DNA from 2 places in the Streptomyces sp. NBC_00271 genome. Region 1 is predicted to be linked to the other one. Evidence: riboswitches for the same ligand, from Rfam matches in the RefSeq annotation. Region 1 holds a riboswitch; the other holds the start of a gene.

Region 1 (5,443 bases):
GGTTCCGGTCGCCGTACGCCTGGTCGATGCGGCGCACCGGCGGCCAGTACTTGTCCGCGGCCGAGACACCGGCCGGGAAGACGGCCTCCTCGCGGGTGTACGCGTGCTCCCACTCGCCGCCGAGCGCGGCGGCGGTGTGCGGCGCGTTCCGCAGCGGGTTGTCCTCGGCCGCCCAGACGCCCGAGCCGACCTTGTCGATCTCCGCACGAATGGCGATCATCGCGTCGCAGAACCGGTCGAGCTCGATCAGGTCCTCGGACTCGGTGGGCTCGATCATCAGCGTGCCGGCCACCGGGAAGGACATCGTCGGCGCGTGGAAGCCGTAGTCGATGAGCCGCTTGGCGATGTCGTCGACGCTGACGCCGGTCGCCTTGGTCAGCGGACGCAGATCGATGATGCACTCGTGCGCGACGAGCCCGCCGGGACCGGTGTAGAGCACCGGGAAGTGCGGCTCCAGACGCTTGGCGATGTAGTTCGCCGACAGCACCGCCACCTGCGTGGCCCGCTTGAGGCCCTCACCGCCCATGAGACGGACGTACGCCCAGGAGATGGGCAGAATGCCCGCCGAGCCCCAGGGAGCGGCGGAGATCGGTCCCACGCCCGTCTCGGGGCCGGCCGCGGGCTGCAGCGGGTGGTTCGGCAGGTACGGCGCCAGGTGCGCGCGTACGCCGACCGGGCCCACGCCCGGACCGCCGCCGCCGTGCGGGATGCAGAACGTCTTGTGCAGGTTCAGGTGGGAGACGTCACCGCCGAAGTGGCCCGGCTTGGCGAGGCCCACCAGCGCGTTGAGGTTGGCGCCGTCGACGTACACCTGCCCGCCCGCCTCGTGCACCTGCGCGCAGATGTCGGCGACGTGCTCCTCGAACACACCGTGCGTCGAGGGGTACGTGATCATCAGCACCGCGAGCTCGTCGCGGTGCTGCTCGATCTTCGCGCGCAGGTCCTCGACGTCGATCTCGCCGTCCTCGGCGGTCTTCACGACGACGACCTTCATGCCGGCCATCACGGCACTCGCGGCGTTCGTGCCGTGCGCGGAGGACGGGATCAGGCAGACCGTGCGCTGGTCGTCGCCGTTGGCCCGGTGGTAGCCGCGTACGGCCAGCAGCCCGGCCAGCTCGCCCTGGGAGCCCGCGTTCGGCTGGAGCGACACCTTGTCGTACCCGGTGACCTCGGCGAGCCGCTCCTCCAGCTCCTGGATGAGGGTGAGATAGCCCTGCGCCTGCTCGGCGGGCACGAAGGGGTGCAGCTGGCCGAACTCGGGCCAGGTGACCGGTTCCATCTCGGTGGTCGCGTTGAGCTTCATGGTGCAGGAGCCCAGCGGGATCATGCCGCGGTCGAGCGCGTAGTCACGGTCGGACAGCTTGCGCAGGTAGCGCAGCATCGCGGTCTCGGAGCGGTACTGGTGGAAGACCGGGTGCGTGAGGTAGTCGTCGGTGCGCAGCAGCGCCGCGGGCAGCGTGTCCTCGGCGACCGCGTCCAGGGCCTCGATGTCACCGTCGACGCCGAACGCGGTCCAGACGGCGCCCACCTGCTTGCGGGCGGTGGTCTCGTCGCAGGCGATCGACACGTGGTCGGCGTCGACGAGGTGGAGGTTGACGCCTCCGTTGCGCGCGCCCGCCACGACCTCGGCGGCCCGGCCCGGCACCCGCGCGGTCAGCGTGTCGAAGTAGGAGCCGTGCACGACCTCGACCCCGCCGGCCGTCAGGCCCGCGGCGAGGATCGTGGCGTACCGGTGCGTACGCCGCGCGATGGTCCGCAGACCCTCCGGACCGTGGTAGACGGCGTACATGCCGGCCATCACCGCGAGCAGCACCTGCGCCGTGCAGATGTTGCTGGTCGCCTTCTCACGGCGGATGTGCTGCTCCCGCGTCTGCAGGGCGAGCCGGTACGCCTTGTGTCCGTCGGCGTCCACGGAGACGCCCACCAGCCGGCCGGGCAGGCTGCGCGCGAACTGCTCACGCACCGCCATGTATCCGGCGTGCGGACCGCCGAAGCCCATCGGCACGCCGAAGCGCTGGGTCGTACCGATCGCGATGTCGGCGCCGAGCTCACCAGGCGAGGCGAGCAGCGTGAGGGCGAGCAGGTCGGCGGCGACCGTGACGACCGCGCCGAGCTCGTGCGCCTGCTCGATGACGGGCTTCAGATCGCGTACGGCACCGGAGGCGCCCGGGTACTGGATCAGTACGCCGTTGATCTCCCGCCCGGCGATCTCGGCCGGGATGCCCTCGCCCAGGTCGGCGACGACGATCTCGACGCCGGTCGGCTCCGCGCGGGTCTCGATGACGGCGACGGTCTGCGGCAGGGTGTCCGCGTCGATCAGGAAGAGGCCCTTCTTGTTCTTGCCCATGCGCCGGGACAGCGCCATCGCCTCGGCGGCGGCGGTGCCCTCGTCGAGCAGCGAGGCGCCGGAGGTGGGCAGCCCGGTCAGCTCGGCGACGACGGTCTGGAAGTTCAGCAGCGCTTCGAGCCGCCCCTGGGAGATCTCCGGCTGGTACGGCGTGTACGCGGTGTACCAGGCCGGGTTCTCCATGACGTTGCGCAGGATCACCGGCGGCGTGAACGTGCCGTAGTAGCCGAGGCCGATCATCGAGTCGAGCACCTGGTTGCGGTCCGCGAGGGAGCGCAGCTCGGCCAGTACCTCGGCCTCGGTGCGCGCGCCCGGCAGCTCCAGCGCCTCGGCGTTCTTGATGACGTCCGGCACCGCGGCGGCCGTCAGCTCGTCGAGCGAGCCGTACCCGACCTGCGCGAGCATCTTGGCCCGCGCCTCGGAGTCGGGCCCGATGTGGCGCTGCTCGAAGGGGATTCCCTGTTCGAGCTCGGAGAGCGGAATGCGATGGGCGGTCATTGCGGAGGCCTCCTGGTCTGACACGACCTTCGAGGGGCACCACGGCGTGGGTACCCCGACGGCCTCCCCCTCTGTCATCTCAACCTGAGAGCTTCACCGGCCCGCCCACTCGCTGCGACCCGGCTTTCACCGTCGGTGAGGGCGGAGGCCTTCGACACCCGCCCTGCTTTCCAGAGTGACCTCGTCCGTGCGGTACGTGTGCCTGAGAGATTCCGGGGAGGATTTGCTCCTTCGGCGCCTCCGATGATGTCTGGAGGACTCTCCCGCACGGGGTCAGCAGCCGCTTGCCAGCCTACCAGCGAGGACAACGCACGAGCTTTCGAGTGGCCACCATCACGATTGTGCTCTTTTGTAGTGCTTACGGATGAGTTGCTAGCGAGTGGAGGGACCGTGCAGACCGACATCGATCCGCGCAACCTGATCGGCCGCAAGGCGCTCGACCGCAACGGCGCCAAGATCGGCACGGTCGACGAGGTCTATCTCGACGACGCGACCGGCGTCCCGGAGTGGGCCGCCATACGGACAGGCCTGTTCAGCAGGGACGCCTTCGTCCCCCTGGAGCCCAGCGAAGTCGTCGAGGGCACGCTGCGTGTCCCCTTCGACCGCGCCCTGATCAAGGACGCCCCCGACTTCGGCGTGGGCCGCCACCTCTCCCCCGAACAGGAACTCCAGCTCTACCACCACTACGGCCTGGACGTGACACCCCCGCCCCCACCCCCGGACCGCGACTTCGGCCGCCTGGCAGGCACGGACGAGGGTTGACTTCTCGGATGGGGCCCAGCTGACGCGCCCCGAAAGAGGCGCGGGGCTCTGACATCATGCGGCTCCGCCGCGTGGGCGCGACCAGCCACATTCCACCCGCGGCGCCGATCCGACTTCACCCCCCACGGCGCTCGCAAACGGTCCCCCGCACCAACGGCAACGGCTCCGCCAACTCCAACGCAACATCATCCGTACGAAACGTCCGCACACGCCCCGGCTCGGAGTAGGGCGTCTCGAACCGCACGGTCACCCTCCCGAGCCCACTCCCCTGCACCCATCCGTGCCCGTACTCCACATGCCGCACGTCATGCCCCGCAGGCCACCGCCGCTCGGCGGGCGGCGCCTGCTCGGCAGCCACTTCCTCCGCCCCCTCCTCGTCCGGATACTCCAGCACCGCCGACTCCCCCGCGGCGGCCTCCGCCTCCGCTTGCGCCTGAGCCTGGGCCTGGGCGAACAGGTCCTCCTGCGTGTAGTCGGCGAGCCCCGAGACGCCGACCCCCAGCAGCCGCACGCCCCCGGTCGTGTCCACCGCCTCCAGAAGCCGCGCGGCAGCCTCCCGTACGACGCCGGGGTCGTCCGTCGGCCCCCGCAGCGTCTCGGACCGGGTCAGCGTCGAGAAGTCGTACCTCCGCACCTTCAGCACGATGGTCCGCCCGGACAGCCCCGCATCCCGCAACCGCCGCACACACCGGTCGGCGAGCCGCTGCACCTCCAGGCCGACCCGCATCCGGTCGTGGATGTCCACGTCGTACGTGTCCTCCACCGACACGGACTTCGTCTCCCGCTCGGCCACCACGGGCCGCTCGTCGTGCGCCAGTGCCATCGCGTACAGCGCGTGCCCGTGCGCCTTCCCCACCAGCCGTACGAGTTCGTCCTCGCCCGCCTCGGCGATCTCGTCGACCGTGGTGATCCCGGCCCGGCGCAGATGGTCCCCGGTCGCGGGCCCGACACCCGGCAGCGTCCGCACCGACATCGGCCCCAGCAGCGCGCGCTCCGTCCCGGGTTCTATGACCACGAGACCGTCGGGCTTCGCCTGCTCCGAAGCGATCTTGGCGAGCATCTTGGACGCGGCGAGCCCCACCGAACCCGTCAGCCCCGTGACGGCGCGGATGTCCGCGCGCAGCTTCGCCCCGGCCAGCCGCGCGGAAGCCTCGTCCCAGGCCGCTTCCCCCGCCTCCAGATCGACGAACGCCTCGTCCAGGCTCAGCGGCTCCACCAGGGGCGACAACGCCCCCAGCAGCCCCATCACCTGCTCACTGACCTCCCGGTAGAGCGTGAAGCGGGGCACGAGATACGCGGCGTTCGGCGCCAGCCGCCGCGCCTGGGCCATGGGCATCGCCGAGTGCACCCCGAAGACCCGTGCCTCGTACGAGGCGGTCGCGACGACTCCGCGGGGTCCGAGCCCGCCCACGACGACGGCCTTCCCACGCAGGCTCGGCTTGGATGCCTGCTCCGCCGAGGCGAAGAAGGCATCCATGTCGAGATGCAGGATCGTAGGCGCGGTTCTCACATGTCCGATGCTGCCCTACGCCACTGACAATGCCTCTGCGGACCTCAGACGGCCCGATTGCGCCGGCGCGCCAGCTCGTCCGTCGGGTTGTGCCCGACGAGCGTCTCACCCGTGTCCACGCGCTCCCCGTGCAACTGCGAGAGCGCGCTCTCGACGTCCCGCCACACCACGCCCACGGCGATCCCGAAGACGCCCTGACCACCCTGCAACAGGGCGTGGACCTCGTCGGGCGAGGAGCATTCGTAGACGGTCGCGCCGTCGCTCATCAGCGTCATCCGCTCCAGGTCCCGGAAGCCGCGTTCCCTGAGGTGCTGGACCGTGGTGCG
Region 2 (5,443 bases), 5.2 Mb from region 1:
TTCCTGGGCGGAGGTGACGCACGGCGCGTAACCGAAGCCCTCCACCTCCATGTTCCCGTACTGGGCGTCCGGGGAGCCGGCCTGGCCGTGCCAGAGCAGCATCCACACCTGGCCGGACGACGGGGTCGCGAGCGCGCGAAGGAGCGCCTCGTAGGCGTCGTAACGCCCGGGCGTCACCTGGCGCAGCATGTGCTCGACCTGACCGGCCGCGGCCGTGCCCGACGCGCTCACCTTCAACCGCCCCTTCGCGAAGAAATCATGACGTCGACCAACACCTCGGCCGAACCCCGGCCGAGCCATGAAACCAGCTTAAGCGGCGAATGCGCTCCGCTGGGGGAGCCGTTGAGAGCTCGGGGCCCGTTGTAGTCCGGAGGCTGCGGGTCGCTCGTGGCTGGGCGCGCCCACGCGGCGGAGCCGCACCATGGTCACAGCCTCGCGCCCCTGACGGGGCGCTTCTACTGGCCTTGCTGATAAAAGGGCCTCACTTGGGCTCGCATCCAGTCGGCCACCGGGTCCTGGGCGACGTCGAGGAGGACCAGGTTCACCGGCCACTTGACCGCGACGCGGGCGAGGGCGCGGGAGAGGGCGTCCATGGGGAGCGTCCGGAGGTCTCCCTCCCACACGGAGAGTTCGACCCCGACGAACATGACCGGGTCGTCGCCCTCGATGCTGGCCAGACACCGGCGGGCGGTCAGGACGACTCCCGTCGCCGCGAACTCGGCCGAGGCGGCGGCGAGGAAGTCCACCGGGTCGTCCTGCCAGTCGGGCTCGTAGAGTTTCACCCGGCCACCGCTCGTGGGCCCGTCCAGCGGGGTGCGCCCGGTCCGGCACAGCTCGGCGACCGCGAGGGGCGGCAGCGGCACGCCGACCCTCCCGTCCGGGTTGATCGCGATGCCGACCTGCGGGGGCAGCCCGCGGGCGAACTCGACCGCGGGCGCGATCGTGTACGACAGATGGCTGCCGGCGACCTGGCGGAACTGCTCCTCGGAGCTGAAGACCGGCACGTACGCCTGGCCCTCGATCTCCAGGGTGGGCAGGTCGAGGGATCCCGCGTGCGGTCCGCCGCCGTTGGGCAGCGGCACCCAGACGAAGCTGCGGCCGAGGACCTCGACGATGCGGCCGCCGGCCGAGGGCACTCCGAGGGACGCGGAGAGCACCTCCTCCAGTTCGTTGCCCGGCCAGCCGCCGTGCGAGTGGGGGTGCGGGCCGGGTTGCGGGTACGCCGGTACCGAGAAGTCCGGGAAGTCGGGGATGTCCATCTGTCTACCTGTCTACCGCCTGCGGTGAACCACTGTTCTGGTGTTCTGGCTGGAAAGGTTAGTGGGCCGGTACGACTTCCCGACCGCTCCCGGCCGCTCTCGACCGCTCTCGGCCACCCCCTGCCGTTTCTCAGTCACCGAAGTCCCTGCCGTTCCTCAGTCACCGAAGCCGATCCGCCGCAGTACGTCCGCCGCGTCCCGGTCGAGGAGCACCGCCGAGCCGCAGCCCTCCGGCAGGTCGCCCCGCTCGACGGAGCGCAGCAGCCGGGCGACCGCGCCCCGGTGACGGGCGAACGCGTACCGCGACACGCCCCGGCCGCGCTCGCGCTGGCCCTCCAGCGCCGTGCCGGGCGTGACGTCGAGCAGCAGCAGGTGGAGGGTGCCGCCGCGGCGCCGGGCCTCGCGGGCGAGCCAGCCGCGCACCCAGGCCTGCGAACCGCAGTCGTGCACGACGAGCCCTGCGCCGGAGCGCAGGGCGCGACGCAGGCCCGCGTAGTGCGCGAGGCGGACGAGGGGCCGGTAGACGGCGTACGGCAGCCGGCCGCCCGTCCGCTCGTCCCAGCGGTCCCGGGTGTCCTGGGAGTCGATGCGCGGGCCCTCGACGGCGCGGCGCATCAGGGTCGACTTGCCGCTGCCCGGCAACCCGGTGACCACGACGACGTCGGCCGCCGCGAAGTGCAGACCGTGCGGAGAGTGTCCCGCGCGCGCTCTGAGGTCGCGGACGACGGCCGTCGGCAGCGCTCCGCACGTCTCCCGGGTCCCTGCCGGGACACCGGGCTGCTCGGGCAGCGCGAGGCCCGAGGTCGTGGCGTACGCCGTGGTCCTGTTCACCGTGATCGTCCTCCCCTTGGGTGTGGAGTCCCATCCCCGTCGAGTGTAAAGAGAAGGTAATGCGCGGTGTCTCTCGTTTCCGTACGCGGACTGCCACAGGCCGGTTACAGATGCGGACTGCCGTGATCGGACGGCGCGTGCGATGATGTGCCCGCCAACTGCATACCGGCCGCTTGAATCCGCGCGGGAGAGTTCCGGGAACCTTCGGGTACCCGGGCGCCGAAGGAGCAAGTCCCTCCCTTGAATCTCTCAGGCCCCGTTACCGCGCGGGCGAGGCACATCTGAAAAGCGGGCCGCTGTCCAGTGGCTCCACCCAAGGTGCAAGTCAGGACCTCCGTTCGCGGGGTCGTGATGAACCTCTCAGGTTCCGATGACAGATGGGGAGGAACGACCTCGCCGTCATGCCTTGGGAGCCCCACCGATGAGCAGTAACGCACCCCGTCTCACCGCGCTCGATGCCGTGCATCGCTCGCTCGGCGCGACGATGACCGACTTCGCGGGCTGGGACATGCCCCTGCGCTACGGCTCCGAGCGCGACGAGCACCTCGCCGTGCGCACCCGGGCCGGTCTCTTCGACCTGTCGCACATGGGCGAGATCACGGTCACCGGACCGCAGGCCGCCGCCCTGCTCAACCACGCGCTGGTCGGCAACATCGCCTCCGTCGGCGTCGGCCGCGCCCGCTACACGATGATCTGCCGGGAGGACGGCGGCATCCTGGACGACCTGATCGTCTACCGGCTGGCCGAGAACGAGTACATGGTCGTCGCGAACGCCTCCAACGCCCAGGTGGTGCTGGACGCGCTGACCGAGCGCGCCGCCGGCTTCGACGCCCTCGTGCGCGACGACCGCGACGCGTACGCGCTGATCGCCGTGCAGGGCCCCGAGTCCCCCGGCATCCTCAAGTCGCTCACCGACGCCGACCTGGACGGGCTGAAGTACTACGCGGGCCTGCCGGGCACCGTCGCGGGCGTCCCGGCGCTGATCGCCCGCACGGGCTACACGGGCGAGGACGGCTTCGAGCTGTTCGTGGCCCCGTCCGACGCCGAGAAGCTGTGGCAGGCGCTGACGGACGCGGGCGCGCCCGTCGGGCTCGTCCCCTGCGGCCTCTCCTGCCGCGACACGCTGCGCCTGGAGGCGGGCATGCCGCTGTACGGGCATGAGCTGACCACCTCGCTCACCCCCTTCGACGCGGGGCTCGGTCGCGTCGTGAAGTTCGAGAAGGAGGGGGACTTCGTGGGGCGTGCCGCGCTCCAGGAGGCCGCCACCCGCGCCGAGGAGAACCCCCCGCGGGTACTCGTCGGGCTTGTCGCCGAGGGCCGCCGCGTGCCGCGCGCCGGATACCCGGTCGTCGCCGACGGCAAGGTGATCGGCGAGGTCACCTCCGGCGCGCCCTCCCCGACGCTGGGCAAGCCGATCGCGATGGCGTACGTCGACGCCGCGCACGCCGCTCCGGGCACGGCCGGGGTCGGCGTGGACATCCGGGGCAGCCATGAGCCGTACGAGGTCGTGGCGCTGCCGTTCTACAAGCGCCAGAAGTAGCTTCGGGGCCGAAAGGGCCCCGTCCAGCGCGCCCACGTGACGCACGCCTCTGTGTCACGTCTCGTATCCCAAGACCACTCGGTCATCCCGTTCATCCGCACTCCCCCGCGTACAGGAGAATTCAGGCCATGAGCAACCCCCAGCAGCTGCGCTACAGCAAGGAGCACGAGTGGCTGTCGGTCGCCGAGGACGGCGTCTCGACAGTCGGCATCACCGAGTTCGCGGCCAACGCGCTCGGCGATGTCGTCTACGCCCAGCTTCCCGCGGTCGGTGACACGGTGACCGCGGGCGAGACCTGCGGCGAGCTGGAGTCGACCAAGTCGGTCAGCGATCTGTACGCGCCGGTCACCGGCGAGGTCGTGGAGGCCAACCAGGACGTGGTCGACGACCCGTCGCTGGTGAACTCCGCCCCCTTCGAGGGCGGCTGGCTGTTCAAGGTACGCGTCACGGACGAGCCGGCCGACCTGCTCTCCGCCGACGAGTACACCGAGTTCTCCGGCTCCTAAGGACTTCTGACTGATGTCGCTTCTGAACACGCCCCTGCACGAGCTGGACCCGGACGTCGCCGCCGCCGTCGACGCCGAGCTGCACCGCCAGCAGTCCACCCTGGAGATGATCGCCTCGGAGAACTTCGCTCCGGTCGCGGTCATGGAGGCCCAGGGCTCGGTCCTGACCAACAAGTACGCCGAGGGCTACCCGGGCCGCCGCTACTACGGCGGCTGCGAGCACGTCGACGTCGTCGAGCAGATCGCCATCGACCGCGTCAAGGCGCTCTTCGGCGCCGAGCACGCGAACGTGCAGCCCCACTCGGGCGCCCAGGCCAACGCGGCGGCCATGTTCGCGCTGCTGAAGCCGGGCGACACGATCATGGGTCTGAACCTCGCGCACGGCGGGCACCTCACCCACGGCATGAAGATCAACTTCTCCGGCAAGCTGTACAACGTGGTCGCGTACCACGTGAACGACGAGACCGGTCAGGTCGACATGGACGAGGTCGAGCGCCTCGCCAAGGAGTCCAGGCCGCAGCTGATCGTGGCGGGCTGGTCGGCCTACCCGCGTCAGCTGGACTTCGCCGCGTTCCGCCGGATCGCGGACGAGGTCGGCGCGTACCTGATGGTCGACATGGCGCACTTCGCGGGTCTCGTGGCCGCGGGCCTGCACCCGAACCCGGTGCCGCACGCCCACGTGGTCACGACCACGACCCACAAGACGCTGGGCGGCCCGCGCGGTGGCGTGATCCTGTCCACCGCCGAGCTGGCGAAGAAGATCAACTCCGCGGTCTTCCCCGGCCAGCAGGGCGGTCCGCTGGAGCACGTGATCGCCGCGAAGGCCGTCTCCTTCAAGGTCGCCGCCTCCGACGACTTCAAGGAGCGCCAGCAGCGCACGCTGGACGGCGCGCGGATCCTGGCCGAGCGCCTGGTCCAGGACGACGTCAAGGCCGTGGGCGTGGACGTCCTGTCCGGCGGCACGGACGTGCACCTGGTCCTGGTCGACCTGCGCAACTCCGAGCTGGACGGTCAGCAGGCCGAGGACCGTCTCCACGAGGTCGGCATCACGGTCAACCGGAACGCCATCCCGAACGACCCGCGGCCCCCGATGGTCACGTCCGGCCTGCGCATCGGCACGCCCGCCCTCGCCACCCGCGGCTTCCAGGCCGAGGACTTCACCGAGGTCGCGGACATCATCGCCGAGACGCTGAAGGCGCCCTCTCCCTTCGGGGCGGCCGACGCGGAGTCCCTCAAGTCCCGGGTCTCCGCCCTGGCCGACAAGCACCCGCTGTACCCCGGCCTGAAGTAGTACCGCCCGAAGCAGT

The links. A riboswitch is a leader RNA that binds a small molecule or an ion and turns the genes downstream of it on or off. The one in region 1 is predicted to bind glycine.
Region 2: linked by a shared signal. The riboswitch ahead of gcvT (glycine cleavage system aminomethyltransferase GcvT) and the one ahead of gcvP (aminomethyl-transferring glycine dehydrogenase) in region 1 are both predicted to bind glycine.

What each region holds. Positions count from the first base shown of each region.
Region 1 covers NZ_CP108070.1:2,713,683-2,719,125, forward strand. Annotated here, with positions in the region: gene gcvP (aminomethyl-transferring glycine dehydrogenase) at 1-2,845, opposite strand, end outside; glycine riboswitch at 3,026-3,121, opposite strand; gene OG798_RS12850 (PRC-barrel domain-containing protein) at 3,236-3,607, shown strand; gene OG798_RS12855 (DNA polymerase IV) at 3,723-5,117, opposite strand; gene OG798_RS12860 (MerR family transcriptional regulator) at 5,162-5,443, opposite strand, start outside.
Region 2 covers NZ_CP108070.1:7,889,403-7,894,845, reverse strand. Annotated here, with positions in the region: gene OG798_RS35980 (enhanced serine sensitivity protein SseB C-terminal domain-containing protein) at 1-231, opposite strand, end outside; gene OG798_RS35975 (enhanced serine sensitivity protein SseB) at 456-1,259, opposite strand; gene OG798_RS35970 (AAA family ATPase) at 1,416-2,096, opposite strand; glycine riboswitch at 2,265-2,365, shown strand; glycine riboswitch at 2,366-2,477, shown strand; gene gcvT (glycine cleavage system aminomethyltransferase GcvT) at 2,512-3,630, shown strand; gene gcvH (glycine cleavage system protein GcvH) at 3,759-4,136, shown strand; gene glyA (serine hydroxymethyltransferase) at 4,150-5,427, shown strand.